Regions from separate parts of the [Clostridium] scindens ATCC 35704 genome, predicted to be linked through region 1. Evidence: riboswitches for the same ligand, from Rfam matches in the RefSeq annotation. Region 1 holds a riboswitch; each other region holds the start of a gene.
What was found. A riboswitch is a leader RNA that binds a small molecule or an ion and turns the genes downstream of it on or off. The one in region 1 is predicted to bind thiamine pyrophosphate.
Positions count from the first base shown of each region.

Region 1 (10,753 bases):
AGCACCATATTCGTATCGGTGATGGCGGTATTTACCAACCTGTATCTGATCATTCCGTTCTATGTCAAGTTATTTGGCATGTCCATGGACGACATCATTACGATGTGCCGGACGGTAAACCCGGCGATGAAGAATGTAACCACTATGGCGGTGTTCGGACTGCTTCCATTTAATCTTATCAAATACGGCGTTACGTCTCTGGTGACGTTTATCGTGTACAAGAGGCTGAGCCGTGTAATAAAAGGAATTATAAGCAAATAAAGGAGAGAATCATGAAATTTACATTGGACAAAGACATTACTTATGAGCAGGCGGTGGGCCGCATGTTCGAAATGCTTGGCAACAGCCAGATCATGGCGCTGGCATCCAGCCTGAACGACTACGTTATGGTGCGCAATGTAAGCTGCCTGTTCTATGACGAGAAGATCTACTTTAAGACGGACAAGAACTTCCGCAAGACAAAGCAGCTGCTTGAGAATCCGAATGTAGCCATGTGCTGGAGCGGCGTACAAGTAGAAGGAACTGCAAAGAATAAAGGGCTCGTGGTGGACGAGCCGGGACAGAGATTTGCAAAGGGATATGAGAAATACCTGTGGCAAAGTTACAACAAGTATAGCCACGAGGATACGGAGATTCTGATTGAAGTATCGCCCAAGTATGTAGAGATATGGGACACCAGCGATGATGGGTATGCATTCCAGCTTTTTATTGATTTTGAGAAGAGGCAGATCCAAGTAAAGCCGTATGATCAGAAGTAGACAGGAAGGCTCTGTTTTAGGACCGGGAAACCGGAATCCTGAATAGAGCCTTTTTTATTTGGCTGAAAAATGCACTTGCAATATACCCCATATGGGTATATAATGTGCTTGTAAAGCGAGGTGGTACAGATGGAAGAAATAAAAGAATGCTGTCATAAGAAAAAAGAGCGTTCTGAGAAGGAGTATAAAGATTTGATTCACCGCCTGAACCGTATTGAGGGCCAGGTACGCGGAATAAAAAAGATGGTTGAGAGCGATACTTACTGTACGGATATTCTGGTACAGGTATCAGCGGTCAATGCAGCATTGAATAGTTTTAACAAGGTGCTTCTGGCAAATCATATCCGGACCTGCGTGGCGAACGATATACGGGATGGAAAGGAAGAGACCATTGATGAACTGGTGGCGACGTTGCAGAAGCTTATGAGATAGGAGGCAGGGTATGGAGCAATATACAGTGACGGGCATGAACTGCGCTGCATGCAGTGCCCGGGTGGAGAAGGCGGTTTCCAAGGTGCCGGGGGTAACCTCCTGTTCGGTGAGCCTATTGACGAATTCCATGGGCGTGGAAGGGACAGCAGGGCAGGCAGACATCGTGGCAGCGGTGGAAGAGGCTGGCTACGGCGCTGCGCCGAAGGCTTCCGAGGCGAAGGGAAAGGCCGCTTACGGGACAGCGACGGATGATTTCCTGAAAGATAAGGAAACGCCGCTGCTTAAGAAGCGGCTGATCGCATCTTTGTGCTTTCTGGTGCCGCTGATGTACGTGTCCATGGGGCATATGATGTGGGGCTGGCCGCTTCCGGCATTTATGGCAGACAATCATGTGGCGATGGGATTATACCAGCTGATATTTACGGCTGCAGTCATGGTGATCAACCAGAAGTTTTTTATCAGCGGCTTTAAGAGCCTGTGGCACCGCTCGCCCAATATGGATACCTTGGTAGCCCTGGGGGCAGGAGCATCCTTTGTCTACAGCACCTATGCCTTATTCGCGATGACGGATGCCCAGATGCACGGCGACATGGCAAAGGTAATGGATTACATGCATGAATTCTATTTTGAATCCGCCGCAATGATCCTGACGCTGATTACCGTAGGAAAGATGCTGGAAGCCCGTTCCAAAGGGCGGACGACGGATGCGCTCAAGAGTCTGATGAAGCTGGCGCCAAAGACTGCGACGATCATCAGAGACGGCATGGAGGCAGAAGTATCCATAGACCAGGTGAGAAAGGGAGACGTCTTTGTAGTAAGGCCGGGTGAGAATATTCCCGTGGATGGCATCGTGCTGGATGGCAGCAGCGCGGTCAATGAATCTGCGCTGACCGGGGAGAGCATACCGGTGGACAAGGAAGTAGGAGACACGGTGTCCGCTGCAACCTTGAATCATTCAGGATTTCTCCGGTGCGAGGCCACCAGGGTGGGGGAGGATACGACCCTTTCCCAGATTATTCAGATGGTCAGCGATGCGGCAGCCACCAAAGCGCCCATTGCCAAGGTGGCAGACCGGGTATCCGGCGTTTTCGTGCCAGCGGTAATCGGCATAGCGGCGGGAACCATCCTGGTATGGCTGGTTGCGGGACAGAGCATAGGTTTTGCCCTGGCGAGAGGAATCTCGGTGCTGGTAATCAGCTGTCCTTGCGCGCTGGGCCTGGCGACGCCTGTAGCGATCATGGTAGGAAATGGCATGGGAGCGAAGAACGGGATCATGTTCAAGACCGCCGTTTCCCTGGAAGAAGCAGGCAAGATGCAGATCGTGGCACTTGACAAGACCGGGACGATCACCAGCGGGGAGCCAAAGGTAACGGATATGATTCCGGCATCTGGGATTACAGAAGATGAATTGCTTCGGATGGCCTACGGACTGGAGAGTAAGAGCGAGCATCCGCTGGCCCATGCGATCTTGGCGCTGGCGAGAGAAAAAGGTCTTTCCGATGGGCATGAGGTGGCGGAATTCCATGCGGTTCCCGGAAATGGACTTACCGGTCGGATGGGCGAGGATGTGCTGGCCGGAGGAAATCTTAAGTTTATCGGTGATAAAGCATCGGTGACAGAAGAGATGAGGCAGAATGCAGAACGTCTTTCAGAAGATGGAAAGACGCCGCTGTTCTTTAGCAGGAACGGAGAACTGGCAGGAATCATCGCTGTCGCGGATGTCATCAAGGAGGATAGCCCGCAGGCGATCAAAGATTTGCAGAATATGGGAATCCACGTAGTCATGCTGACCGGCGACAACGAACGCACGGCAAAGGCTATCAGACGGCAGGCCGGTGTTGATGAGGTGATCGCAGGCGTGCTTCCGGACGGAAAGGAAAGCGTGATCCGATCATTGAAAAGAAAAGGAAAGGTTGCCATGGTGGGGGATGGAATCAATGATGCCCCGGCTCTTACTAGGGCGGATATTGGCATCGCCATAGGCGCAGGCACGGATATCGCCATTGACGCCGCGGATGTGGTGCTGATGAAGAGCAGGCTCAGCGACGTGCCGGCAGCCATACGGCTCAGCCGGGCGACCCTTCGCAATATCCATGAGAATCTATTCTGGGCATTCTTCTATAATGTGATAGGAATACCCTTGGCGGCCGGCGTGTGGTACCCGCTGCTTGGATGGAAGCTGAACCCTATGTTCGGGGCTGCGGCCATGAGCCTGTCCAGTTTCTGCGTGGTCACCAATGCGCTGCGCCTGAACTGGTTCAAGATGCGTGATGCAAGCAAAGATAAAAAAATAAAAACCAAAAAGAAAGAGGAGGAGACAACGATGGAAAAAACCATGAAGATTGAAGGAATGATGTGCGGACACTGCGAGGCAAGAGTAAAGAAATGCCTGGAGGCCCTTGAGCAGGTGGAGGAAGCAGCGGTAAGCCATGAGGAAGGAACCGCGGTCGTAAGGCTGAATGGAGAACTGGCAGACGATGTGCTGAAGAAGGCGGTGGAAGATCAGGACTACAAGGTGCTGGATATCCAGTAGTAAAAGGCATTTCTAAAAATTAAATAAACAGTCAGACAGTCATATTGACGCAAAAGCATTTTCTTGCTAGGATAGCCATATGGTTCAAAATAGAACTAAATATGGAGGCGAGAAAATGCTTTTTGATTTGTGGGATGGATTATCCCTGTTTAAAAAAATCTATGACCAGTCATTGGAGCCGGTCTGCAAAAAATACCAGTTGACCCGTATGGAACTGGACATCCTTTTGTTTCTGGCCAACAACCCGGGCTATGATACTGCCAAGGATATCATCGAGCGCCGGCGGCTCACCAAATCCCATGTATCCATGTCGCTCAAGGATTTAGAGAGGCGGGATCTGGTGCAAAAGGAATATTATCCGGGCAACCAGAAGACGGCGCATCTGAAACTGTCTTCGGCATCCATCCAGATGGTGGCAGAAGGGCAGCAGGCCCAGAAGAAGTTTTTTCAGACGGTTTTCCGGGATTTTAATCCGGAAGATGTAAGCCGGATGGAGGATTACTTCGAAAGAATGCGGAAGAATATGCAGAATGCGCTGAAGGAGGAATTATAGAATGCTTACGAAATTTATTGTATGTTTTATCGCAGGGATCGGGGCAGGCCTGGGGACCGGATTTGCCGGAATGAGCGCGGCGGCGGTGATAAGCCCGATGCTGATTACCTTCTTGCATATCCCCGCCTATGAGGCTGTGGGAATCGCCCTGTCAAGCGACGTTTTAGCCAGCGCGGTCAGCGCTTATACTTATGGGAAGCATAAGAATCTGGATATCAAAAATGGAATCGTCATGATGATTTCCGTGCTGTGCTTCACCCTGGTGGGGAGTTATATATCCAGCCTGGTCCCAAGCCATGCCATGGGCGGCTTCTCCGTGTTCATGACGCTGCTTCTGGGAATCAAGTTCATTGTAAGGCCCGTCATGACGACAAAGGAGTCTATGGAGGCTGTCAGCCCGAAGAAGCGGTTTATACAGTCCATATTCTGCGGCATGCTGATCGGATTCATCTGCGGATTTGTAGGAGCGGGCGGCGGCATGATGATGCTTCTGATTCTCACCAGCGTGCTAGGATATGAACTGAAGACTGCGGTAGGGACCAGCGTGTTTATCATGACGTTTACGGCATTTACCGGAGCGGTGAGCCACTTTGCCATCGGCGGGGCGCCGGACTGGTGGTGTATGGCTTTCTGCATCCTGTCTACATTTTTATGGGCAAGGGTGGCCGCCAAGTTTGCGAATAAGACGAGCCCGATCATCTTGAACCGTGCGACAGGAGTCGTGCTGTCCGTTCTTGGCATTTCTATTATTGCAGTGAATTACCTGGCTTAAAAATGCCTCTTTTGGTCAATAATGTCAATAAAGACGTTTATTGAGGAAAGAGGAAGAATAATGAAGACATTTGAAGAATTATATAAGGATGTTCTTAGCCGGAAGATATCTCTTAAGGAGCCGCTTCCATCGGAATATAATCCGCTGCATCTGGACTGCCTGCTCCATCCAAAGAATTATGCCCCGGTCATACCTTCTGTCGAGTGCGAGGAATGTGCCTATGAGCGTGCCTGCCAGAGAAGCTGCATCTTTGATGCCATCGAAGAAGGAGAAGACGGAAAACTGCGGATCAATCCCTCGCTTTGCACAGGCTGCGGCGTGTGCATGGATGCCTGCAAAGAAGAAAAACTGACTGCCAGCAAGGATGTACTACCTGCCATGAAGGCAGTCCGGGAGGCCAAAGGACCGGCCTATATGATGGTAGCGCCTGCATTTCTGGGGCAGTTTGATGAGGCGGTAACGCCAGGGAAGCTGCGCAGCGCGTTCAAGGCCCTTGGATTTACAGGAATGGTAGAGGTGGCGCTCTTTGCGGATATCCTGACTTTGAAAGAAGCCTTAGAGTTTGACAGCCACGTGAAGGAGAAAGGGGATTATCAGCTGACCAGCTGCTGCTGTCCGGTGTGGATCTCCATGATCCGCAATATCTACCATGAACTGATGCCCCATGTCCCGGGAGCCGTATCGCCTATGGTGGCGTGCGGGCGTATGATTAAGAGGATGTATCCGGATGCGGTGACCGTATTTGCAGGGCCTTGCCTGGCGAAAAAGAAGGAGGCCCGGGAACCGGATATCGCTGACGCGGTGGATTATGTGCTGACATTCCAGGAAGTGAAGGACATCTTCGAAGCAGCTGATATTCATCCGGAAGAACTGGAAGATGACCAGAAGGAACACGCTTCCAAGGCCGGGCGGCTTTATGCAAGAACCGGCGGGGTCAGCCAGGCAGTGTCGGAGATGGTGGAACAGTTAAGACCCGACCGGAGCATAGCCGTTCATGCTGAGCAGGCCAATGGCACCAAGGAATGTATGGCAATGATCAAACGGATCCAGAATAAGGAGACGGATGCCAATTTCTTTGAAGGGATGGGCTGTATCGGAGGATGCGTAGGAGGCCCGAAAGCGATCCTTCACAAGGAAGAGGGAACAAAATTTGTAGATGAATACGGGCAGGAGGCGCCTTTTAAGACCCCGCTTGAGAATCCTTATGTACGGAAGGTCCTGAAGGAATTAGGGTTTGAGACGGTGGAGGATCTGGTGACAGACGATTCTCTTCTGACCAGGGATTTTTCGGCTGCCAGGTAGGTAAAATGTAAAAGTTGTGGTATGATATAGGGGCACGCATAAGAGAAAGGACAATGAAGGAAGATGAACCGATACTATCTCGCCCCGCTGGAGGGCATTACCACGCACATTTACAGGCGGGCGTATCACGCCTGCTTCCATCCTATGAATAAATATTTTACGCCGTTTCTGGTGCCCCACACAAAGCGGGGATTCAATACAAGGGAATTAAATGATATCCTGCCGGAGAATAATGAAGGGATGAGGCTGGTTCCTCAGATCCTGACCAATGATGCCAAAGGGTTCTTGCAGACCGTCAAGAAACTAGAAGATTATGGATACGAGGAAGTCAATCTAAACCTGGGCTGTCCTTCCAAGACGGTAGTATCCAAAAACAGGGGATCCGGATTCCTTGCCATGCCCGATGAACTGGACCGGTTTCTGGATGAAATCTACAGTGGGACTCAAGTCAGGATATCCATCAAGACCAGAATCGGGAAGCATAGCCCGGATGAGTTTGGAAGGCTGCTGGAAATCTACAACCAGTACCCGGTAGAAGAATTGATCATCCATCCCCGCCTGCAGCAGGACTTTTATAAGAATACGCCGAATTTGGAAGTATTTGCGGAAGCGGTGAGAGAAAGCAGGAATCCGCTCTGCTATAACGGAGACATATTTTCGGTGACGGATAGGGACAGGATAAAGGAGAGATTCCCGGAGGTAAAGACCTACATGATGGGACGAGGAATCCTTGTGAATCCCGGGCTGGCAGGGGAACTGGCAGGCGAAGAGCCGGCGGATTGGGACAGGATTCGAAGGTTCCATGACCAGATCTATGAAGATTACCAAAGGATCAGCATGGGAGATAAGAATGTGCTGTTTAAGATGAAGGAACTCTGGTGCTATCTGGGACATCATTTTCCGGGCTGTGAAAAGCAGCTTAAGAAGATTCGGAAGGCAGAGCGGCTGGACCGCTATGAAGCCGCGGTGGCGGAAATCCTGTAAGAGGCTGCCGCCGCATCTTGACAAATCGTGAAGGATACGGTATATTTAATAGCGTAAATTGAACAGGGGAGCCTATGGATAGGCTGAGAGGAAGTTGCGAACTTCGACCCATATACCTGATTTGGATAATGCCAACGTAGGGACGGATGTGAATTGTTTGCGGAAGGTGCCTTGGCATTTTCCGCTTTTTCGTATCATAGGAAGTTCCGCTTCTTTGTTCATTTGCAAAGAAAATGATATAGCAATACCAATGTGAGTGAATGAGAGTTCATGAAGGGGTGCACCACCGCGGGTGTATTTCTTTCATGAACTCTTTTTTGCCGCAATGGAGAGAGCGCTGTTGCAGCAAGACTTGAATTTTGGAAGGAGGGTGGATGATGGTAAAAGTGAACGGAACCGAAAGAGAATACAGGCCCGGCATGTCGGTCTTACAGCTGTTGGAAGAGATGGGGTATTCCATCACGCGTGTGGCGGTGGAAAAGAACGGGGAAATAGTCCCGAAGAACCGGCTGTCGGATACGTACCTTGAGGATGAGGACAGCCTGGAAGTCGTAAGTTTTGTAGGAGGGGGCTAGGAGATGGAGGAAAAGAGACTGACCAAAGAAGAGATCAGGAAGGCGCTGACTAAGCGTCACACGCAGACGGTCCAGGAAAGGCTGGAGCGTGCAAGAGTGGCGATTGCGGGTCTTGGAGGACTGGGGTCGAATGTGGCGTTTTCCCTTGCGAGAATCGGGGTTGGGCATATCCACCTGATTGATTTCGACCGGGTAGACATCACCAACCTGAATCGGCAGCAATACTTTATGCGCCATATCGGTATGTATAAGACGGATGCGCTGAAGGAGGAACTGGAACAGATCAATCCTTATCTGGAGATCATAACAGATCGCGTCAAAGTATCCCGGGAGAATCTTGCTTCCTTATTTGCCGAAGACAAGATTGTCTGCGAGGCCTTTGACGACCCGGAGGCGAAAGCCATGCTGGTTAATGGGATCCTGGAGCATTATCCGGGGAAACTTCTGGTGGCGGCTTCCGGGATGGCAGGATATGGGGCCAGCAATGAGATCCATACCAGAAAGGTGGGAAGCCGATTTTACCTGTGTGGGGACGAGACCTCGGAAGCAGGCGGGGATCGGGGGCTTATGGCTCCGCGGGTGGCCATCTGCGCGGCCCACGAGGCCAACCTGATCACGGAATATATTATCAATCAAGAAACTTAGTAGGAGGAGACAGACATGGAACATATAGCAAACGATGCATTTGTACTTGGAGGACATACATTTGAATCAAGGTTTATCTTAGGCTCCGGGAAGTATTCCCTGGAACTGATCCAGGCGGCAGTCGAAAAAGCGGGCGCGCAGATTATCACGCTGGCTCTTCGCCGCGCCAATGAAGGGGGGATGGCAAACATCCTGGACTATATCCCAAAGGGCGTGACGCTTCTGCCCAATACGTCGGGGGCAAGGAATGCCGAGGAGGCGGTGCGCATTGCCCGCCTGTCCAGAGAATTAGGCTGCGGCGACTTCGTGAAGGTGGAGGTGATCCATGATTCCAAATACCTTCTGCCGGATAACTATGAGACCATAAAGGCTACCGAGATTCTGGCAAAAGAAGGGTTCGTAGTAATGCCTTACATGTACCCGGACTTGAATGCCGCCAGGGACATGGCAAACGCAGGAGCTGCCTGCATTATGCCGCTTGGCGCGCCGATTGGCTCCAACAAGGGAATCTGCACGAAAGAATTCATTCAGATACTGATCGATGAGATCGACCTGCCCATCATCGTGGACGCCGGAATCGGCAGGCCTTCCCAGGCCTGCGAGGCGATGGAGATGGGGGCGGCTGCCGTGATGGCCAACACGGCGATTGCCACAGCTGGGGATATACCGGCTATGGCGGAAGCATTCAAGAAAGCAATTGAGGCCGGAAGGACGGCATATCTGTCAGGCATGGGAAGAGTTATGGACAAAGGCGCCAGCGCTTCTTCCCCATTGACAGGATTTTTGCAGGATTAGGAGGCAGTTATGAGTACAGACAATCATGTGAACGAAAGCATTTTAAACAGCGATATCAAGGAATGGCAGAAAAAGAACCGTATCGACCATATGGCCTATCTGCCGGGGATGGAAGTCCTGGAGTCAGAGGTGCAGGCGCAGGTGATCGAATCGATGAATGCCTATGATTATACGATATATACGGAAAAGGACATACGCCGGGCGTTGGAGCATGACAACCGTACGCCGGAGGATTTTGCGGCGCTTCTGTCCCCTGCGGCGCTGCCGCTTTTGGAGGAGATGGCGCAGCGTGCCAGAATCGAGACCAGGAAGCATTTTGGCAATGGCGTCTATATGTTCACGCCCATCTACATAGCCAATTACTGTGAGAACTTCTGTATATACTGCGGATTTAACTGCCACAACAAGATTAACCGGGCACAGTTGAACGAGGAAGAGATCGACAAGGAAATGCAGGAGATTGCCAAGACGGGCCTGCAGGAAATTCTCATTCTTACCGGCGAGAGCAGGAGCAAGTCTACCGTGGAATATATCGGCAAGGCCTGCCGGATTGCCCGTAAATATTTCAAGGTCATCGGGCTTGAAGTGTATCCGATGAATTCGGATGAATATGCCTATCTGCACGAATGCGGCGCGGACTATGTCACCGTGTTCCAGGAAACCTATAATTCGGAAAAGTACGAGACGCTTCATCTGGCCGGACATAAGCGGATATTCCCTTACCGCCTGAACGCCCAGGAAAGGGCCCTCAAAGGCGGCATGCGGGGCGTGGGATTTGCGGCTCTCTTAGGGCTGGATGACTTCCGCAAAGACGCATATGCCACAGGAATGCATGCCTACTTGCTGCAGCGGAAATATCCGCATGCGGAGATCGCATTCTCCTGTCCCCGCCTGCGTCCGATCATCAATAATGATAAGATTAACCCTATGGATGTGCACGAGCCCCAGCTCTTGCAGGTGGTGACGGCGTACCGCCTGTTCATGCCGTTTGCAAGCATTACCGTCTCCACCAGGGAATGTGCCCGCGTCAGGGACAACCTGGTAAATATTGCTGCTACGAAGATCTCCGCTGGCGTAAGCACCGGAATCGGGGAACATGTGGAAGATCTTGAGACGAAAGGGGACGACCAGTTCGAGATCTCCGACGGACGTTCTGTAGAAGAGGTGTATGAAGATCTGCTGCATCTGAATCTCCAGCCGGTGATGAATGACTATGTCTATGTGTAGGCCTGGGGTTGAGGAGGGACAGAAGGGTATGGGAATTCTCGGTAATAGCGAGGACTTTTATAGCCGTGTGATCGCCGTGACGAACCGGCATCTGTGTGCCGGGCCTTATCTGGAACAAATAGAAAGAATCTGCCGGAGACAGCCGGGGGCGGTTATCGTACGGGAAAAGGATATGGG
Region 1 covers NZ_CP036170.1:2,630,613-2,641,365, forward strand. Annotated here, with positions in the region: gene HDCHBGLK_RS13605 (ECF transporter S component) at 1-261, shown strand, start outside; gene HDCHBGLK_RS13610 (pyridoxamine 5'-phosphate oxidase family protein) at 273-758, shown strand; gene HDCHBGLK_RS13615 (metal-sensing transcriptional repressor) at 888-1,190, shown strand; gene HDCHBGLK_RS13620 (heavy metal translocating P-type ATPase) at 1,201-3,723, shown strand; gene HDCHBGLK_RS13625 (MarR family winged helix-turn-helix transcriptional regulator) at 3,839-4,276, shown strand; gene HDCHBGLK_RS13630 (sulfite exporter TauE/SafE family protein) at 4,278-5,048, shown strand; gene HDCHBGLK_RS13635 ([Fe-Fe] hydrogenase large subunit C-terminal domain-containing protein) at 5,109-6,350, shown strand; gene HDCHBGLK_RS13640 (tRNA dihydrouridine synthase) at 6,414-7,334, shown strand; TPP riboswitch at 7,389-7,495, shown strand; gene thiS (sulfur carrier protein ThiS) at 7,712-7,909, shown strand; gene thiF (sulfur carrier protein ThiS adenylyltransferase ThiF) at 7,913-8,554, shown strand; gene HDCHBGLK_RS13655 (thiazole synthase) at 8,570-9,349, shown strand; gene thiH (2-iminoacetate synthase ThiH) at 9,359-10,576, shown strand; gene HDCHBGLK_RS13665 (thiamine phosphate synthase) at 10,605-10,753, shown strand, end outside.

Region 2 (10,753 bases), 760 kb from region 1:
TCTTTTTCTTCCTCCCTACGCAAGAGTCAGCAATTTGTCTGCCCCCAGAAGTTCCAGATCCTGCCTGTCATGCGTGATGACGATCAGGGTCTTTTCTTTTGCATTCTTACGGATATAGCCTGCAGTAACGATCTTCGTCTCTTCATCCAGCCCCTTTAACGGCTCATCCATCATGATGCAGCCGCACGGCGCCAGAAGCGCCCGCAGGATCGCTACCCTGCGCTTCATCCCTCCGCTCAGTTCCCGCACAGGCTTTCCAAATGCTTCCCCAAGCCGTAGCGCCTCCATCTCGCGGCGTAGTTCCGCTTCGTCTTTCTCTGACACAAGTTTCAGATTCCGGATGGCGCTTACATTCTCGCATAGCCTGTCTTCCTGGAATACGGCGCTTATCTTTCCGTAAGGTACGCCTTCTACCCGCCCTTCATCCGCACGTTCCAATCCAAGAAGAATCCGCATAAGCGTAGTCTTTCCGCACCCGGACGGGCCCATGATGCAGGAGATCTTTTCCTCCGGGAATCGGACTGTCAGCTTCTTAAGAACCACCTGCTCTCCGTAAGACTTGCTTACATTGTCTACAATAATATCCATCATTCTATGTCCTCTCTATCCACTGGATAATTCTGCCCAATCCCCACAGGAAGCACTTTTCAAACAAGAAGCTGATCGTAATGATTACCAGGGTCCAGGCAAACAGATCCGGCGTATTCAGGTAGATCTTGGCGTGGTACAGTTTCTCTCCAATAGAGCCTTCCGGCACGCCAATCACTTCCGCTGCCGTCCCGGCCTTCCAGCAAAGTCCGAGGCCAAGGCTGCAGGCAGTCAGCAGATAAGGCAGCACCTGGGGCAGATAGATATACAGCGCCCGCTTTACCTTCCCAATGGAAAATACATCGGCCATTTCCAGCAGTTGTTCGTCCGTCCTCTGGAGTCCTTCCAGCAGATTTGCATAAATCACAGGAAAGACGATCAAGAACGAGATAAATACCGCCAGATTCCTGGAGGGTATCCATATCAGGCATAAGATGATGAACGATGCTACCGGTGTAGATTTCACGGCGGTTACCAGCGGATGGAACAGGATCTTCACCCACCCAAAGCGATAAGACAGGATTGCCAGAAGGGTCCCGATCGCCAGAGCGCTTAAGAATCCTCCTATAATCCTTCCAAAACTGAACCAGACGGACTTCCAGAATTCTTGCGTCACCAGCAGGTCGGATAACTTCCGGACCACGGATACAGGCGAGGCCAGGAGAATCTCCTGGCCCAGCCACATGCTGCCAATCTGCCAAACCAGCAGCCAGAAAGCCACCGCCATGATCCGGACGGTTATCCTGGAACTTCTGGAATGTATGTTCTTCTTATCTTGCATAATAGAAGTCATCATCCGGTACTGCACCTCCGACGGTCTCCGGATTCTGCCCAAGCAAGGTATTCAAATATCCGGAAAGCATGGTCTTCATCTCTTTGCCTTCCACGAATACGATGCTGCACTCCGGAATTGCCTTTACTGCTACTTCTTTGGCTATGATATCATGGTTTCCGATGATCTCTGCCGCTGCCTGGGTATCCTCATTGACAAAATCCACTGACTTCCGGTAGGCATCCATAAATGCCTTTACTTCCTTTGGATGCTCTTCCAGGAATCCCTTGCGAATGACCGCAACGCCTGTCACCAGGCGGCTTCCATCTTCCGTTCCGCTTTCCCACAGTTCGTTCAGATCCAGGGCAACCCTTAGTTGGTCGTTCTTCATCACCGCCGTAGTCACGAATGGCTGGGGCAGAAGTCCTACTGCCGTCGGGTCTGCCGCCAGAGCCGCAACCACCTCCGCGTGCTCGGACTTGTACTCAATGGTTACATCGCTTAGAGGATCGATGCCATGCGCGGTAAGCACGGAGTTAAGAGCGTACTCCGGCGTCGCCCCTTTTCCGCTTGCATAGATCGTCTTTCCCTTCAAGTCTTCCACCGACTGGATGCTATTCCCATTTTCCACCAGATAGAGAATGCCTAATGTATTGACTGCCAGCACGTTTACCTGCTTCTGCGTCTTCTGGTACAGGACGGCTGCCAGATTCGCTGGAACCGCGGCAATATCCACTTGTCCCTGGACTATCATCGGCACGATCTCATCCGGGGATACCGAGATCGTGAACTCATACTGGTTATCGTCCAGCATCTGCGCCATTCCCATAGCCGTTGGTCCCTTAAGCGCCCCTACCTTGATCGGAGTCTGGGATTTCGCTTTATCATCTTTCTTGGCTTGCTCTTCTTTGGCCGTATCTGCCTTCTTGTCCTCTTCCTTTGCACCGCATCCTCCAAGCGCCGCCGCGCAGAGACACAGCACCATCAGCCATGCGGCCAGCCTTCTCTTCTTCATAATATTTTCCTTCTTTCTTAAGTAGATTAATTTCTATTATACCTCTTTTTTCCTTAATGTACTATTGCAAAATATATTCACCAATATGTAAAATATAATTGACATTCTTTAAGGAACCGATTATTCTATAGTCAAGAGGAGGCATGGGAAAGGATGAAGAATAAAAAAATGAAGATGGCCCGCCTAAGCCTCGATATGTCCCAAGAGATGCTTGCCGCCAAAGTAGACGTAACGCGTCAGACAATCGGCATGATAGAGGCGGGGAAATTCAATCCATCATTAAAATTATGCATTGCCATCTGCAAGGTTCTGCATGTAACATTAGACGACCTATTCTGGGAGGAGGATGAATATGAAGAAAATAGTTGATGAACGACAGGAATTAGAATTATTAAAAATAGAACGGGCAGGCTTCTACGTGCTGTTCTTTGCCCTTGCGGCCGATATTTCGGCTAAAACATTATTTTTCCAAGTACCTTTTAGAGCGTTGATCGGGGAAAATGTCGCCTTTCTGGCAGGCTGCGTCACAATCCTGGCCGGATGTATGAAGAGAGGATTATGGAACTATAGCTCTAAGCCCGGTCTTAAGAACTATCTGCTGTCAAGCTTGATAGGAACCCTCATATTCGGCCTGATGTTCCTGGCTTCCCTTATATACCGGGACATCCCGCACGCTGGCTATGCAGCCCTGATCTTTGCAATCTCTATATTTATCCTGATGTTCGCGACCCTTGCGGCTATCGGGGAATATACGAAGAAAAGGCAGGCGAAGCTGGATCAGGAATATGAAGATGAAGATGAATAAGCAAGGATTGAGGTGATTCTATGGATTTTGAGCAAGATTATATTATGCGTATGATTCAGGATGTCGTACGGTTCCTGATGCAGCTGATCACCGGCAGGCAGCAGTTTCAGTATGACTTTGCTAATTTCACAGGGAATATGACCGGCAATGATCATTTTGCCCGTCTCATCGCCCTTGCAGATGCCGGAAAGATCAACAGCGCGGAAAATATGATGTACGAAGATCTTGACCCTGAGGATAAGGAATATCTGATGCTGGGCCTTGCCTTCTATTCCCACATCAATGAATACTCGGATGATTTCCTGACTGCAGCCGACTACTCCCGGGCCGAGATCCAGGATGGCATCCGAAGCCTCTTGAACGAGTATGGGATCACAGGGCTTGACGCCATCTATGAATCTTTGGACTGAACGCATACTGACGAGCCGTAGGCAGATATCATGCCCATCGACAATCTGATCGGATTCGCGGAATCAGAGGGCAGAAGCCAATACTTCAGCGTGGACGCTGCATGTCCTGCTTGCTGTTTATCATATCCGTATGCCGCCTAGTTCCTTTTTAATGCGCCTCGGCATCTCTGTCTTGTTTCAAGATAAATACCAGCGTATCCACATCAGAATATTCCTGTGAAAAATGGTAACCCAGCCGGTTGAAGCCCTTGATTCCTTCCATGTCTTCTACTTGGTTCTTTGCCAGATAGCGGACCATCTCTCCACGGGCCATCTTCGCCAGTGTTCCCTTCTCAACCACCTTATCACCGATCACCTCTGCGAAGACACAGGTAATAAACCGGATATCCTGCCGCAGATATCTGGATATGCATTTGCTGTATTCCTTTGAGGCAAGATTCAGAATGAATTGATCCTCTTCAAATAACGCATCTGCCAATGCGCTGCCCCAGAATTCATACAGCGAGCCAAGCGAAGGGCGCTGTCTATGATTCCCCATCTTGGCCTGCATCTCCAGCCGATAGGGCACGACGCCGTCAAACGGCTTTAAGATTCCATAGAATCCGGATAATATGCGAAGGTGCTCCTGAAGATAGGCAAATGCTTCTTCCTCCATAACCGCCGGAGCCATATACTGATACTGGATGCCTTCGTAAGACAGGATGGCTGGCGTCAACGATTTTTCCAAATCCATCTTGCTAAAACGCCGGTAATTCAGTTCCGCGATCTTGTCATTGCATTTCCAGATCGTCTTGCATTGACTATAATCCAATGACTGCATATAATCTAACAATTCCTGGGTCTTGTCAAGGAAAGCCGGGAGTTCCTGGCAGGGGAATACATCTGTATTGACATTCATTTTCTTTGCCGGTGATATGATAATGAGCATTTTTCGTCTCCTTTGGTACTTCTGACCAGCAAAAGCACGGGAGCCTAGTGGCCCCTGTGCTTCTCCTTTTTCTTCTGCTGCCTCAATTCAAACTTGCGCAGCTGCTCCGCCTCTCTTTTCTCCCGGCTTCTGCTTTTACGCTCCGTCTTCCTCTCTTCCAGCTGTAATTTCAGCGCCTGCTGGGATTTTGTTCCGATCCCGGCGGCCTCCGTCTGCCTGCGGGCCTCTTTCTGCCTGCGCTTTGGATTCACTTTCGCCTCTTTTACAGCCGTTTCAACAGCCGGACTAAAGCGTAACCTGTCATAACCGCGTAGCAGGATATCCCAGACCTCATAATCCTTCGGCTCTGCTCCGAATGTAATCTTCGAAGCCGAAAGACTTCCTTCTGCGATCCTCTCCACCACGCCGACCCAAAAAGGATCTTCAAAAAATACCGTCAGTGTTACCAATACTTTGTCCATGTTCTTTTCCTCCTTAATGAAAACATAAGCAAAAGAATGGACGACCTAAGGAGGAAGGTTACTGACAGCCCGCGCAAATAGCACAGTGCCGCGCCCGGACTACCAACCGGACTGTATGCATAAGCATACGTTGTGTTTTTATCTTTGCTGATTACATACTATCTTTTTTCGATCGGAACGTCAAGTTGGCGGCATTATAGAACTCCTTTAGTTCCGCTCTCTTCTCTACAGACAATTCGCTTTTTCTGATGCCTTGAATTGCGCCTTCCAGCGCGAGCAGGCGGTGCATGCAGGCGGAATCATCAATCGCCTTGATCTTAAGCCACGCCTGCTGGCTCCCCATCTCTTTCAACTGCTCATAAGTCGTGATTCCTACTTCCTGAAGCTGTTCCTCTACCTTGGGCCCGATATTCGGCAGTTTTGATAATTCTCCCATATGATACCTCCTGCTCTAATGACGATATTTTTCCCGTGGATTATAGTCCTTAGTATAACATCTTCACTCCCGAATGAACAGTCATTTACCACATGTCCCCCTTGGCAGAATCCATATATCTTACAAAATGTCTATATGTTCTCCTGCCAGCGCCTTATTCATGCTGCGCACCGCACAGAACTTTCCGCACATAGAACAGGTATCCTCGTGCTCCGGCTTGCGCTCTTCCCGGATTCTTTTGGCCGTCTCCGGGTCAATGGAGCAGGCCCACTGCGCCTCCCAGTCAAGAGCTTTTCTCGCGTCCGCCATCTGGTCATCGATTTCTCTTGCGCCCCGTACGCCTTTTGCGATATCTGCCGCATGGGCCGCAATCTTGGAGGCAATGATCCCCTGCTTTACATCCTCTACATTCGGAAGGGCCAGGTGCTCCGCCGGCGTTACGTAGCACAGGAATGCAGCGCCGGAAGCGGCGGCGATGGCTCCCCCGATCGCGGAAGTGATATGGTCATAGCCCGGCGCAATGTCCGTAACCAGAGGTCCCAGCACATAGAAGGGGGCGCCCTGGCAGATAGACTGCTGTACCTTCATATTCGCGGCAATCTGATCCATGGGCATATGTCCCGGCCCTTCCACCATGACCTGGACATCCTTTTCCCACGCGCGTTTCGTCAGTTCTCCCAGCCGCACCAGTTCCTCGATCTGGCACACATCCGTAGCGTCTGCAAGGCATCCGGGCCTGCAGGCGTCTCCCAGGGATATGGTCACATCGTATTCACGGCAGATATCCAGGATCTCATCATAATACTCATAGAACGGATTCTCTTCCCCGGTCATGCACATCCACGCAAATACAAGGGAGCCGCCTCGGGATACGATGTTCATCTTACGCTTATGCTTCTTCACCTGCTCGATGGTCTTCCTGGTGATTCCGCAGTGCAAAGTCACAAAATCCACGCCGTCTTGCGCGTGCAGCCGGATCACGTCTATAAAATCCCTGGCAGTCAGTGTGTCCAGATCCCTCTGGTAATGGATGACGGAATCATACACCGGTACCGTGCCAATCATAGCCGGACACTCATGAGTAAGCTTGCGCCTGAACGGTACCGTATCCCCATGGGAAGACAGGTCCATAATCGCATGGGCTCCCATGTTGACTGCCTCCATGACCTTCTCCATCTCCACATTGTAGTCCTTGCAGTCTCTGGAAACGCCCAGGTTCACATTGATTTTGGTCTTCAGCATGGAACCTACGCCCTCCGGGTCGATACATGCGTGATTCTTGTTGGCGCAGATTGCCACTTTCCCGGACGCTACCAGAGTCATCAGTTCCTCCACCGTCATCCGCTCCTTTTTCGCTACCGTCTCCAGTTCCTTGGTCACGATTCCTTTTCGTGCCGCCTCCATCTGTGTTGCATAGTTTCTCATTCTTTTACCACCCTTTCGTTTTGTTCTTGAATGACAGATGGATGAATGCTGGCAGAAGAGATTCTGCAGGAATTCTTTAAACTAAAAACTGCTGTAACGCAGATAGCATTACAGCAGTAAAATCCTACACTTTACTTCTATATCTCCCTACGTTGGCATTATCCAAATCAGGTTATGGGTTAAAGCGATACAGCTTACTCTCAGCCCGCTTACGCGAGCACCCCTGTTGTTCCTTCGTTAATTATACTATACAGGCCTTGTCCTTGCAAGATGCTTTTCCTATGCCATGGAAGCATCATAGATTGCCTGGATAGATTCCCTCAGCATCTCGTTGAACTCGTCATCCGTCTGGGAGTCAGTAAGTCCCTCCGTCAGTGCTCTGGAGAAACTGGCAATCATATGGTGATTCTGCGCAAGCTTCTCATTGGCTTCCTCACGGCTGTACCCGCCGGAAAGCGCGACCACCCGGACTACATGGGTGTCTGAGGCAATGCTGTCGTACAGGCCGGCTTCATCGGGAATGGTCAGTTTGAACATGATCCGGATGCCATCATCCAGATCGGCCAGATACCTATCTATCTCTGCTTTCAGGAACGACTCGATCTTCCCCTTCTCCTGGCTGTGGATGTCTACCTCCGGCTCCAGAATCGGCACGAATCCCGCCTTTGCTATCTGGATGCCGTAGGCGAACTGCTGCTTGACAATCTCATGGATTCCCTTCTCATTATAACTGCTGATGACGGAACGCATCTTCGTTCCGAATATATGGCGCTCCTTTGCCCGCTCAAGGAGAGCATCCAGTCCATTGATTGGCTTCATAAGGCGCACCCCGTCCACCTCGGCGGCAAGTCCTTTATCGACCTTCAGAATCGGAAGAATGCCCTTTTCAATCAGATAATCCTTGTACGCTTCTGATGGATCATGTCAAACATCTCTTCTTCCGACTGATACCGTTCTTCGCCGATCCCGTAATTTTTAAGGGCCTTTGGCGTGCTGCCGCCGCTCTGGTCCAGAGCCGCTATGAATCCTTTGCCATCATGCATCCTTTTTACCTGTTCTTCACTCATACGAATTCCTCCATTCTCTGTGTGAAACATAGTCCAAGTCGTTACATTTACAGTTCAAACAAACTCATCTGATGGCACTGTTCTACCCTCCTTTTGTGTGCCGTTTCTCTCTCCATCAGTTCTGGCGGCATCCCTTCCAGAAAACCGGATGCCTCTTTTGACGTCGTTAGAATCAATTCCTCCATCGCCCTTGTCATGCCTACATACAGAAGCCTGCGTTCCTCTTCCAGATCCGTTGTCCCTTTTTCACTTTCCAGGGGAATCAGCCCCTTCCTTGCCCCATAGATAAAGGTAACCGGGAATTCCAGTCCCTTCGCGCCGTGAAGCGTCATCAAGGTGACCGCGCCCGAAGCGTAGTTCCGGTTCCCGCACCGCTTAATATCGCTTTCTATGCCTAATTGGACCGCCAACATGAATTCCGGCATCGCCTTATAAAATACACCCATGCCCACCAGCTTCTTCACTGCCTCATTATCTTCCAGCTGCAGTTCCTCCATCCACAGTTCCAGGAACTTCTGTGGCTTTTTCTTCTGGTATAAAGGACGATACTTGCCCGCCATCCTTTCCAGTACTTCTTCCGCAGCCAGATTGCCATCCATATTCCACAGAAGTCTAAGGCACTGCTCCTTCGCCAGGATATCCATGGGATTGTCAAGATAACGGAAGAAGCAGATGCTTCCCCGTACTTTTTCTTCCTGCAGAAATGATCCTCTTCCTGCCACAATATATGGAATCCCTTCCTTCTTCAGGCATTTCTCCAGCAGATCTGCCTGATGGTTGGCTCGGTACAATATGGCAATCTCGTCAAATCCCCGGACTCGGCCTTCTGTCCTGACGGCGCCGGATAACTCATGGGCTTCCAGCATTCCGATTCCTCCGGCCAGGCGGTTGATCTCCTTGACAATAAAGATGGCTTCCCCCATCCCCGACTCTGCCGTCACCAAGCGCGCCCTATCGCCTTCCTCCCGGTTGGCAGCAAGTCTTCTGTCTTCTCCGGGATTATGGGAGATCACTGCGAGAGCGGCATTCAGGATCTGAGGCGTGGAACGGTAATTCTCTACAAGCCTTATCACCTCTGTACTCTCATGTTCCTCGACAAGCCGGTCAAAGCATCTGGCATCTGCCCCTCGGAATCCATAGATGGACTGATCCGGGTCACCGATCACGAACAACTCGCGGCCTTTTTTATTCCATGCCTTAAGCAAGCGGTACTGCAAAGGATTGATGTCCTGGAACTCATCCGCCAGAAGATAGGAGAAACGCTTCTCCCATCCCGCAGAAGCCTGTGGTTCTTCTATCATCTTTAATGTCTCCAGCAGAAGGTCGTCAAAATCAAGAAGCTGCCTGTCTTCCAGATATTTCTGATAGGCGAGGAACGCGTCTGTGTCCTCCTGCGGCAATTCTCCTTCTGCCTTCCAGGCAGACACCCTGCATAAGAACTTCTTCACCGTGTCCTTTAGCCGGTATTCCTCAATGAGCCCGCGCGCGATCTCCTGTGCCCCTTCTTCATCCAAGATAGAAAATTCCCTGCCCTGGTCTTTCAGAAATGCCAGGCAGATGGCGTGGAAGGTTCCGATCTGCATCGTATGGATCTGCTTCTTCTTTCCCAGGGCATTCCTGAGCCTCTCCCTCATCTGGGACGCCGCCTGATTGGTAAATGTAACCGCTGTAATCTCCCCGGGCTTTACTTTTCTATTTTCTATCAGATACAGGATATGGCTGATCAAGGTCTTGGTCTTTCCCGTGCCTGGCCCCGCGATTACGGCTACCGTCCTGGCTGTAGACCGTACTGCCCTCTCCTGCTCGCGGTTGAGCCTGTCAGACAGCGGCAATTTGGTGCCTGAGCTTTGCTCCTTGCCGTCTTCTTCTGGCTGCTTCGCTTTCGCGGAAGTTATTCCATCTTCTATGGCTGCATTTACCCTGTCTTTTGCTTTGGCGCTTTTTCCATCGCCTTCTTTCTTTCCTCCCAGCAGATCGAAGAAGTCCATCTGGCCGCTGGTATTTTCTATTTCTGAAGGAGCGAATAATTTTATAGTCCCATACTCCCCGTCAAACCCCGGAATCCTCTCTACCTTTCCATCCCGCAGCCTTCCGATTCCCTCGGATATCAAATATCCCGACACGCTGCGTATTTCCTCCAAAGGCATGGTTCTTAAGATATCGAATTCTGACCCCAGGCGTCGCAGCATGTTCTGATATTCCTTCTGCACCCTGGCGCTGGCTGCCGAGCGCCCTACCGAAGCACCGATGACTTCCGGCAAAGGCACCAGACTCTCGAATGGCCTGGCATCCGCTCTTACATAGCCTTCCGCCCGGTCCGCCAGTTGCTCTACCCGGTGGGATACGCCGATGGTAATCTTTCTGCCGCACACGGGGCAGATTCCCTGATATTTCTCCGTGTCCAGAGGACTCAGGCAAAGGTTGCATTTCCGATGTCCGTCAAAATGATACTTCCCCTCTTCCGGAAAGAATTCTATGGTGCCAGTCAGTCCCTGGCCTTTCTGGATCGCATCATAGAGACCTTGATAGGACAACTCGATATCCAGAAGGTTGGCCTCCCTTCCCAGTTTCGCCGGAGAATGGGCGTCCGAATTGGAGATCAGATGATAGGAATCCAGGGCGGATACCCGCCAGTTCATGGGCGGATCCGAAGAAAGTCCGGTCTCCATGGCATGAATATGGGGCGACAAATCCCCGAAGCATTCTTCCACCGTATCAAATCCGGAGAACGCGCCAAACAATGAGAAATGAGGCGTCCAGATATGGGCCGGGACAAAGATCGCCTCGGGGCAGAGTTCCAGCACGATCTCCAGCAGGTCGCGGCAGTCCAGCCCCAGGATCGGCCT
Region 2 covers NZ_CP036170.1:1,874,008-1,884,760, reverse strand. Annotated here, with positions in the region: gene HDCHBGLK_RS09615 (ATP-binding cassette domain-containing protein) at 16-591, opposite strand; gene HDCHBGLK_RS09610 (ABC transporter permease) at 593-1,369, opposite strand; gene HDCHBGLK_RS09605 (ABC transporter substrate-binding protein) at 1,359-2,375, opposite strand; gene HDCHBGLK_RS09600 (helix-turn-helix transcriptional regulator) at 2,529-2,744, shown strand; gene HDCHBGLK_RS09595 (DUF6773 family protein) at 2,728-3,180, shown strand; gene HDCHBGLK_RS09590 (DUF6483 family protein) at 3,201-3,590, shown strand; gene yaaA (peroxide stress protein YaaA) at 3,739-4,518, opposite strand; gene HDCHBGLK_RS09580 (YjdF family protein) at 4,563-4,979, opposite strand; gene HDCHBGLK_RS09575 (TfoX/Sxy family protein) at 5,131-5,415, opposite strand; gene thiC (phosphomethylpyrimidine synthase ThiC) at 5,536-6,840, opposite strand; TPP riboswitch at 6,968-7,075, opposite strand; partial or broken gene HDCHBGLK_RS09565 (fructose bisphosphate aldolase) at 7,120-7,907, opposite strand; gene HDCHBGLK_RS09560 (UvrD-helicase domain-containing protein) at 7,955-10,753, opposite strand, start outside.
Region 2: linked by a shared signal. The riboswitch ahead of thiC (phosphomethylpyrimidine synthase ThiC) and the one ahead of thiS (sulfur carrier protein ThiS) in region 1 are both predicted to bind thiamine pyrophosphate.

Region 3 (10,753 bases), 550 kb from region 1:
GCCGAAAAAAGGCAGTTAAGAAGAGAACGGTCTTTAAGAAAAAAAGGCCGCAAAGAATCATCAATGGTAAAAACACAATGCCGATGTTGTACATCAATAATCTTAAAAGACATAGCAGTAGTTCTGTCAATGGAATACATGTTACCACAAGTTGGACAGAAGCGAGAATGACAACGAAAAGCAGTAAATTTGAAATTACCACAATTGGGACAAATATACATGGCGCCACCATAAGATGGATCGCCACAATGAATCATTTTTTCTACATTCTCAACAATAGCATCACGAGGATGTTGAAGATAAATCATTTCTTCATAATGTTCGATAAAAATTTTTTGTAAGATATTCATAAGACCATTATGAAGCAAAATGAAGCAAAAAGAAACCCCTATCCCTCATGATTGAGGGGCAGGGGAGTTGAAGTGTCGAAGACACTATTTTTACTTCTTAATTAAATGTTTCTTTCACTCTGCATGGTATTCATCTTCCCAAAGACCTGGGGGCTTGATGGAGTATGGACAGCGCCGGCGTTACCCAGTGTTGTCTGGCACTGGCAGGACTCATCCTGCTAAAAATGCTGGACAAACGAATGCTTGGGAAGGTAAAATGAGCACGTAACAAAGTTGAAAAGTGTTACGTGTAAAATTGAAAAATGTTACGTGTCAAACCTACACAACTGGTGCGTAAAATTGATCGGGAGGAGGATATCGCATGGGAGAGCAGTTAACGCGAAGTGACGTCAAGAAGATAAAGGAAGAGATTGAATACCGGAAGCTGGTGGTCCGCAAGAGGGAACTGGAAGCGGTAAAAGAGGCTCGGGCACAGGGAGACTTAAGCGAGAACTTTGAATACAAGGCAGCGAAGCAGGATAAAAACCGCAACGAAAGCAGGATACGCTATCTGGAGCGGATGCTCAAGAACGCCAGAATCATCTCGGATGATTCCGGGGAAGATGAAGTAGGGATTAATAATACGGTAGAAGTATATTTCGAGGACGATGATGAGACAGAGACCTACCGTCTTGTCACCAGCGTGCGCGGCAATTCCCTACAGGGCCTGATCAGCATAGAATCCCCGCTGGGGAAGGCCATCAAAGGTCGAAAGGCGGGAGACCGCGTAAAGGTTAAGACCAATGGCGACAATGGATATTACGTGGTGGTCAAGAAGATAGAGAAGACTACGGATGATTCCAATGATACCCTAAGAAAATATTAATTGGAGAAGGGTGCCAAGGAAGACCCAAAACGCGATTCACCCGGAAATGCTGTACACCTCCGGCACAATCCTGTGCGTGGAAATTTATAGGCAGTTATTCAGTTAACTGGTAGAGATGCACAGCCAATTATGAGCATACATAAATTATCGTCTAAAAAATATTTAGTTGTATAATAAATTGGTTTGATCTAGTTGATTAACCATACAACAAATTGCGGAAGGTAAAATTGTGGAAAAAGGTTGCAAAGAAACTGGAAAGTAGTATAATTAACGTTGTATAAAACAGAACAACGGGGAGCTTGCAGATATGGAGCAGGCTGAGAGTAGGCTGATATTGCCTTGACCCATAAACCTGATTTGGATAATGCCAACGTAGGGACATAACGTATGTAATCAGACGGATATGCCGAAGGCGGCATATCCGTTTTTCATGCGCAAAAGGAGGAAATAGGAAATGCTGGGAAAGTGTTTAGACAATGTAAGAAAGACGATGCCGCTGGTACATAATATTACCAATTATGTGACGGTCAATGATGTCGCAAATGTGCTGCTTGCCTGCGGGGGAAGCCCGATCATGTCCGATGAGCCGGAGGATGTTCAGGATATTACTGCCATCTGCGGCGGATTGAATATTAATATCGGCACATTGAATAAAAGAACGATAGAAGGCATGTTCGTGGCTGGCCATAAGGCCAATGAATTGGGCCATGTGGTGCTTCTTGACCCTGTAGGGGCAGGCGCCAGCGCGCTTCGCACCAATACGGCTGTAAAACTGATGGAGGAACTTCATCTGGACGTCATCCGAGGCAATATCTCGGAAATCAAGACGCTGGCTCTTGGAAGCGGCACCACCAAAGGCGTGGATGCCGATGTGGCGGATGCAGTGACAGAGGAAAATCTGGACGAAGCCGTTGTGTTTGCCAAGGAGTTTGCGAAGACATCCGGATCCATCGCGGCAATTACGGGAGCCATCGATCTGGTCAGCGACGGACAGGAGTGTTATGTGATCCGCAATGGCCGTCCGGAGATGGGGAAGATTACCGGCACCGGCTGCCAGCTCTCGGGGCTGATGACTGCTTTTCTAGTGGCCAATCCCGACCAGAAGTTAAAGGCTGCGGCTGCCGCGGTCTGCGCAATGGGACTTGCAGGAGAGATCGGATGGAACTTAATGCAGGAAGGAGATGGCAATTCCGCGTACCGGAACCGGATCATCGACGCGATATACCATATGGATATGGAGACTTTGGATAAAGGAGCAAAATATGAAGTGCGATAAGAAAGACCTATTATTATACGCTGTGACGGACAGGCATTGGCTGAACGGCAGGACGCTATACAGCCAGGTGGAGGAAGCGCTAAAAGGAGGCGCCACCTTCATCCAGTTAAGGGAGAAGGAACTGGATGAGGAGCATTTTCTGGAAGAAGCCAAAGAAATCAAAGAACTGTGCAGACGCTATCAGGTTCCATTCGTCATCAATGACAATGTGGAGATCGCCCTGGCAGTAGATGCGGATGGCGTGCATGTTGGGCAGAGTGATATGGAGGCCGGGGATGTGCGGGCAAAGCTGGGTCCGGACAAGATAATCGGCGTCTCCGCCCAGACGGTAGAGCAGGCGGTGATGGCAGAGCAAAATGGAGCCGATTATCTGGGAGTTGGCGCGGTGTTCCCGACCGGCTCGAAAGCAGATGCTCTGGAAGTTAGCCACGATACGCTGAAAGCCATCTGCAAGGCGGTAAAGATACCAGTCATTGCTATCGGCGGGATCAGCAAGGAGAATATTCTGGAACTTTCCGGCAGCGGGATCTGCGGCATTGCCGTTATCAGCGCGATTTTTGCAAAGGATGATATAGAAGAAGCGGCCAGGGAATTAAGAGGCCTGACAGAGAAGATGGTAACCGCATGATAAGAGGCGCGATATTTGACGTAGACGGGACGCTTCTTGATTCCATGGCAATCTGGGAAGATGCGGGAGCCAGGTATCTGAAAGGGCTTGGCATCCAGGCCCAGGAAGATTTGGGGAAACTATTATTTCCCATGAGTCTTCAGGAAGGGGCTGCCTACATGAAGGCCAGGTATGACCTGAAACTTAGCGTAAGCCAGATTATCGAAGGAGTAGGGGATACGGTAAGAGACTACTACTTTTATGAGGCCCCTCTAAAGAAGGGGGCAGCCGACTTTTTGGGGAAATTGTCAAGAAAAGATATTCCCATGGCGGTGGCAACATCCAGCGAACTGGAGCATATTGAAGCGGCATTTAAAAGACTGAATGTGAATCAATATTTTCAGAAGATTTTTACCTGCTCCCAGGTAGGCGCAGGCAAGAGCAGACCGGATATCTACTTTGCGGCCGGCAGGTATCTGGGGACAGAGCCCCGGGAGACCTATGTGTTCGAAGATGTGCTTCATGCCATCGAGACGGCGGACAATGCCGGTTTCAAGACGGTAGGCATATACGATAGATTCAGCGAATCGAAGCAGGAGGAGATCCGAAAGCACTCGGATATTTATCTTGAGGATTTGACCGATTTTCAGACATTTTGGGAATATGCATCCAGGTGATGCTTAGACCGGCGGTAGATTGGGGGCACCACCTTCTGTCGCTTGATAAAATTAATGCAGGATTTTATGAGGAGGATATATACAGATGAGAACAGCATTAACAATTGCTGGGAGCGATTCCAGCGGAGGCGCCGGCATCCAGGCAGATATCAAGACGATGATCGCAAATGGCGTATACGCCATGAGCGCGATCACAGCTTTGACTGCGCAGAATACTACCGGCGTGACAGGCATTATGGAGGTGACTCCAGAATTTTTAGCAGAACAGTTAGATGATATTTTTACGGATATCTACCCGGACGCGGTTAAGATCGGAATGGTATCGGCAAGCCCTCTGATCCGCATCATCACGGAAAAGTTAAAAGCATACAAGGCAGACAAGATTGTCGTGGATCCGGTCATGGTTGCCACCAGCGGTTCCAGGCTGATCAGTGACGAGGCGATTGAGACGTTGAAAGAATGCCTGCTTCCGATGGCAAGCGTGCTGACGCCCAATATACCGGAGGCAGAAGTGCTGTCCGGCCTGGCAATTGAGACGCAGAAAGACATGGTGGCTGCGGCGGGAGCCATCAGCAGGACCTATTCCTGCGCGGTCCTTCTAAAAGGAGGCCATCAGATCAATGATGCCAATGACCTTCTGTACCGGGAAGATTCTTATAAATGGTTCAATGGCAGGCGCATAGATAACCCGAATACTCACGGCACAGGCTGCACGCTTTCAAGCGCCATCGCCTCGAATCTGGCGAAAGGATTTGACCTTGACACCTCTGTAGAACGTGCCAAGGCGTATATATCCGGCGCGCTGGGCGCGATGCTTGACCTGGGACGAGGAAGCGGCCCGATGGATCACGGATTTGCCCTGACGGGAGAGTTTATCCGGGAGAAGGAAGAGAGAATTGCTCCTGATTCAAACAAAGGGGAGGCGTGCTAGGAAATGGAAGAAAAGCGTACCTCTATATTTGAAAATGGACTGATCTGGTTTGGCGCAGGGGTATCAATTGCGGAGATTCTTACGGGTACCTATCTTGCGCCGCTGGGATTTAAAAGAGGACTGGCGGCTATCGTCCTTGGCCATATCATTGGATGTGTCATGCTGTTTCTGGCGGGCGTGATCGGAGGCAAGGCCAGACGAAGCGCCATGGAGACCGTGAAGATGAGCTTCGGCCAGAAAGGAAGCCTTCTGTTCTCTGTTCTGAATGTATTGCAGCTGGTGGGCTGGACGGCCATCATGATCTACGATGGAGCGCTGGCGGCGAACGGCGTGGTCCGTACCGGCAGATGGGTATGGTGCCTCGTCATCGGCATTCTGATCATTCTCTGGATCATGATTGGGATCACCAATCTTGGGAAAGTCAATGCCTTTGCCATGACAGCGCTCTTTATTCTGACGCTGATTCTGTGCAAGGTGATCTTCTTTGACAGTGGTGCCATAGGCATGGCCGCCGATGACAGCATGACCTTCGGAGCGGCAGTGGAACTGTCTGTTGCCATGCCCCTATCCTGGCTTCCGCTAATCGGCGATTACACCAGGGAGGCCAGGGAGCCTGTAAAGGCGACGGCGGCAAGCGCTATCGTATATGGGCTTGTCAGCTGTTGGATGTACGTGATTGGAATGGGGGCCGCGATCTATACGGGAGAGTATGATATTGCCCAGATTATGCTGAAGGCGGGACTTGGCATTGCAGGCCTTCTGATCATCGTGTTCTCCACGGTCACCACAACCTTTCTGGATGCATATTCCGCCGGAATATCCAGCGAATCTATCATCGCCAGGTGGAACGGAAAGCATGTGGCTGTCATTGTGACGGTGATCGGAACGATTGCGGCTATCGTGTATCCGATGGACAATATCACGGACTTCCTGTATTTGATAGGCTCTGTGTTCGCGCCGATGATCGCCATCCAGATCGCGGACTTCTTCCTTTTGAAAAGGGACAGCAGCAAAGATCGGGCCAATATCCCCAACCTGCTGGTATGGATTGTGGGATTTGCTATATACAGGATTCTGATGCACATAGATATGCCGGTAGGCAATACACTTCCGGATATGGTAATCACCATTCTTCTGTGCCTGATCGTAAGCAGGATTCTGAAGCAGAAAAAATAGTTCCTAATGAAAAATAGTAGAAAATAGGCGGTTGCAACCAATAGTTGACAAATAGTTGGTAGATTGCAACCGCCTATTCTGTTATGCTTGTTACATGGAGGTGAGCAGGATGTCGCTAGGAAAAAATATCGCATCCAGGAGAAAGAGCCAGAATTTTTCACAGGAAGACATTGCGACTCTGGTGGGCGTAAGCCGGCAGGCGGTCTCCAAGTGGGAGAAGGATCTGTCAAGCCCCAGCACGGAGAATATCATACGTCTGGCGGAGATTCTTCGGGTATCCGTTGAAGAACTGACAGGTGGCCGCCCGGCGGCAGCAGGCAGAGACAGAGAAGACAGGAGCGTGTACCGTGTGTCAGACAGTAGATATCTGTGGCTTCTGATCAAAGACCGGTTATTCATCAGGCTGGCCAACCCGGTGCTGATATTCTTGTATCTGGAAGCATGGCAGACCATGTACCAGTTAGCCTATATCGGAATGCTGAAAAGGAATCTTTTATGGCTGTCCATCTATTCATTCGGAATATTGCTGTTTATCCTGGAAGGGGCAGCCGCTGTCTATATTGCGGCAAGACGCCGGGTGATCCTTGGCGGGGAGCTCCTGGAACTGTCGGAAGAGGGTATCGTCGTGGTGGACATGTCCTACCGCAAGAAGGCTGACATCCACTGGCGGGAAGTAAAGCGGGTAAAGGAAAGCAGGCATTATTATATCCTTATCCTGGAAGGGCGGCGTTTTCTGCCAATTCCCAGGCAGGATATGACAGAGGCCCAGGAGAGTCTGCTGAAAAAGCATGCCAGGCGCGTCCGGGGCATAAAGCTGCGCATCGTGATTGCAGCATTCTGGATATTCGTAACAGCATGCGGCACCTTTGCCGTAGGAAGGTGCATGGTGAATCTCAATGGAAAGCTGGCCTGGAAGATTCAGGAGGCAAAGACAGACAAAAAGGTAAGGCTTAAGGAAAAGAACTTCTACAAAACCGGGCTTTCAGGAATTATGGATAGGGTGCAAACGAAAGTAGAACTGATGCCTCACCTTATGACCGAGAATGTGGATATTATATTTAAGAAGGATGGAGAGATTGAAAGCATCTATGCCTTCATCTATGGATACGATATGGACTATAAGCTCAGGACTACGTATCTGGTATCCTACGAGCCGCAGACAGACAAGCGGATGCTGATACACACTCAAGACTGGACGGGAGTCGATAAGAGCGAGCAGAAAGAATACGATCCGGACAATGATATGGAGATACTCTTTCAAATGGCGGGGAATATTAATGTCCAGGATGTAGTAAGGCAGTGGGATGAAGAGCGTTACGGATTCTATTACAAAGGAATTGCATCCTGGGGATATCTGGGAGCGGCGGATGGTATCCGCTATATCGACCAGAAAGGAAAGGTTACGCTGCCTGACGATTATTCAAGCGTGGAAGTGAATGGGCCAAGCCTCTCCATCTACTGCCCAGATAAGAAGGAAGAACGGACGCCCATCCGATTTGTCTATGCACCGTCGGAAACCATGTAATACGTGCCAATCAGGAACAGAGGATACGACTAGGAAGAAGGAGAGCGAGTAGAATGAGCAAGTACAGAAAAATGGCAGGAGTCATAGCCTTATGCGTCTGTGCCGCGGTGCTGTGCACTGGATGCAGGTATCAATTTTTTGAGCAGATTCCGGTAATTGGAAAACTGTTTAAAGATGGGCAGGATGTGAAGCCGGGCTACACGGATTCAGGGCAGTATGACCTGCCGGCAGCCCTCAAAAAGGCAAAGCGTCCCGAGTCTTTTAACGAAAATGTTATTAACAAAATAAAAAAATTGACGCCTTTGGAGGAGTCGGATGTCATTGTGACAGAAGACCGCTATGAGAGCAAAGACGTGCAGTCTATGGAGATTCCGAAGAACCCATACGAGGTTCTGGCTGCGGATCCGGATGACTATGCAGCCGCTGCTGCTACCATGCTGGAGCGGTATTTTGCCTCCTATCTTTATGAAGATACAGAAACTATTGACGAGCCGAATATTCCAAAGGAGAAGTATTACTCTTATATCGAGGTGCAATGGTCCAGGCCGCTGGCCGGAAGCAGGGAGGAATTTGCTGTTGCTGCCGCAGTCAAGATCCACGATGTAAACCCGGAGGATACCATATATACGGAATTTGGGGAAATCGGCAATGACAATGCCATACACTGCAACCTTACGGTATATGGCGAACAGGCTAAGGATTATACCTTTAATCTAAAAGGCATCGCACAGACGGAGGACGTATTAAACGCTATTGAAGAAAAGTTCCAGCCTGTCCGGGCAGAGGCGACTCCTGTTTCGCCGGATCGGTATAAGATAGAGGGAGAGACTCTGTCCATTTCCTATGACAACGGAGGTACCTGGAAAAGCGTTCCTATCACGATGGATCAGTTGTTCGGGGAAGATACTCAGACAGATCGGATCTCTCTTTTAAGCGGCAGTTATTATATTGCGCCGGATAAGACCTTCTTCGTCTACGGAGGACGGGAGAAAATGCCGGTCACCATGATCGTGTCGGAGGATGCCGGAGAGACATGGACCAACAAGGAAGTGCTGGATCACCCCGGCGTTAGACGTAGTTATGCAGGGATGAGCGGGGATGGCAGTTTTATCTATGCGCTGATGTGCGTGGATAAGACCATGGGGTCCGAAGCGACCGTACTTTCTGTCAGCACGGACATGGGAAACACATGGACAGCCAAAAAGCCGATCGATGATTTTATGACGTTCCTAGTAAATGGCTTTACCTTCTTTGACAGCATGAATGGAATGGCGGCGGTCACAGACCATGAAATGCTGGACTTTAAGAGGACAAAAGACGGAGGGAATACCTGGGAGGAAGTACGTATGGATCCTCCGGCAGAGGGGTGGACCATGGTTTATGCCCCGCAGAAAGAAAATGATACATGGATATTCTACGTAGGGCAGGATGGATACGAAGAAATGGCGGGCGTATTATACAAGTATATCAGCACGGATATGGGAGAGACTTGGGAAAATACGGGAAGGGTAATATTGTAGAATAAAAATCGAAGCTTGCCTTTCTGGAAATTCTATGCTATCCTATCCAAAGAATAAGATGAAATGGAGATGAGAGGATGAGGACAGCTTCTTGCTAATGGAAACGTAACTGCATAGCAGGATGTACATGGGGATTGTATGCCCATTCGTTTTGCTGTGCACAAATAGCAGGAAAGTTGAACAAATCCATCTGCTGGGCAGGCAATTCATTCGTCTTTAAATAGAGAATATTTTGCGTACGTTATTACGTAGTGAGTGACTTTGCGCATCCATGCGACAAGATGCTAAAAGAACGTGCTGCCAAGACTGCAGGGAAGGCTTTCCTGCAGTCTTTTTTGGATAAGTTTTAATAGTTGAATGGGGGCATGCATTATGGCATTGATAGATGTAGTAGATTTAAGCTTCGCCTATGAGGGCAGTTATGATAACGTATTTGAACATGTGTCGTTTCAGATAGACACGGACTGGAAATTAGGATTTGTTGGGCGTAACGGGCGCGGGAAGACGACATTTTTAAATCTGCTTTTGGGAAACTACGAATATCAGGGAAGAATATCTTCCAATATGGAATTTGCGTATTTTCCATATGAAGCAAAGGATAAAAGGCGTATGACGATCGAGATTTTAGAAGAGATCTGTCCCGGCTTTGAACAATGGCGGATTTACCGGGAACTGAATCTGCTGGAGGTGGCAGCAGAGGTCTTATTCCGCCCTTTTGAAACGCTAAGCCACGGCGAACGGACAAAAGTTATGCTGGCCGTGTTATTTGCAGGCGAGGATCGATTCCTTCTGATCGATGAGCCGACCAACCATCTGGATATGGAAGCAAGGGATAAGGTGGCCCGGTATTTGAACAGCAAGAAAGGATTTATCCTGGTATCCCATGACCGCAGGTTCCTGGATGCCTGCGTGGATCATATCCTTTCCATCAACAAGATGGATATTGAGGTGCAGAAGGGAACTTTTAGTTCCTGGTATGCCAATAAAGAGGCAAAAGACCAGCAGGAGATGGAACAAAATGAAAAATTGAAAAAAGAAGTCCGTCGGTTGAGCCAGGCTGCCAGACGCTCCGGGGAATGGTCTGACAAAGTGGAGAAAAGTAAAAAGGGCCAGCGGGTAGCAGGCCTCAGGCCTGATAGGGGGCATATCGGACATCAGGCCGCGAAGATGATGAAGCGCTCCAAGGTTTTGGAAGGCCGTAGGCAGCAGGCGGTTGAGGAGAAGTCCCGGCTGCTTAAGAATATTGATACCGCGGAAGAACTCAGACTCTATCCCCTGGAATATCATACGGACCGGCTGGCAGAACTTAAGAATGTGTCAATCTCTTACGATGGACGAAAAGTATGCGAAGGCGTGAACTTCGAAGTAAGACGCGGGGAAAGGATCTGTCTGAGAGGAAGAAATGGATGTGGAAAATCCAGCATCCTGAAGATGATTCTGGGAGAAAAGATTCCATACACCGGAGAAATGCAGGTCGGAACAGGAATAAAGATATCTTATGTTCCTCAGGATGCTTCATTCTTGCAGGGAAGCTTGGAAGATATGGCGCTGGAATATGATCTGGATGAAAGCCTGTTTAAGGCAATGCTGAGGAAGCTGGATCTGGAAAGGAGCCAGTTTGATAAGGACATCGGGCAGTACAGCGCCGGACAGAAGAAGAAGGTGCTGCTCGCAAGAAGCCTTTGCCAGAGAGCCCACCTGTACATCTGGGATGAGCCTCTTAACTACATTGACGTTCTCTCCAGAATACAGATCGAGCAGCTGCTGATGGCATATAAGCCTGCTATGATCTTCGTGGAGCACGATGCGGCATTCTGCGAGAAGGT
Region 3 covers NZ_CP036170.1:2,076,560-2,087,312, forward strand. Annotated here, with positions in the region: gene HDCHBGLK_RS10720 (IS91 family transposase) at 1-350, opposite strand, end outside; gene greA (transcription elongation factor GreA) at 712-1,215, shown strand; TPP riboswitch at 1,497-1,612, shown strand; gene thiM (hydroxyethylthiazole kinase) at 1,670-2,491, shown strand; gene thiE (thiamine phosphate synthase) at 2,478-3,119, shown strand; gene HDCHBGLK_RS10740 (HAD family hydrolase) at 3,116-3,775, shown strand; gene thiD (bifunctional hydroxymethylpyrimidine kinase/phosphomethylpyrimidine kinase) at 3,861-4,706, shown strand; gene cytX (putative hydroxymethylpyrimidine transporter CytX) at 4,710-5,882, shown strand; gene HDCHBGLK_RS10755 (helix-turn-helix domain-containing protein) at 5,992-7,407, shown strand; gene HDCHBGLK_RS10760 (WD40/YVTN/BNR-like repeat-containing protein) at 7,461-8,927, shown strand; gene abc-f (ribosomal protection-like ABC-F family protein) at 9,300-10,753, shown strand, end outside.
Region 3: linked by a shared signal. The riboswitch ahead of thiM (hydroxyethylthiazole kinase) and the one ahead of thiS (sulfur carrier protein ThiS) in region 1 are both predicted to bind thiamine pyrophosphate.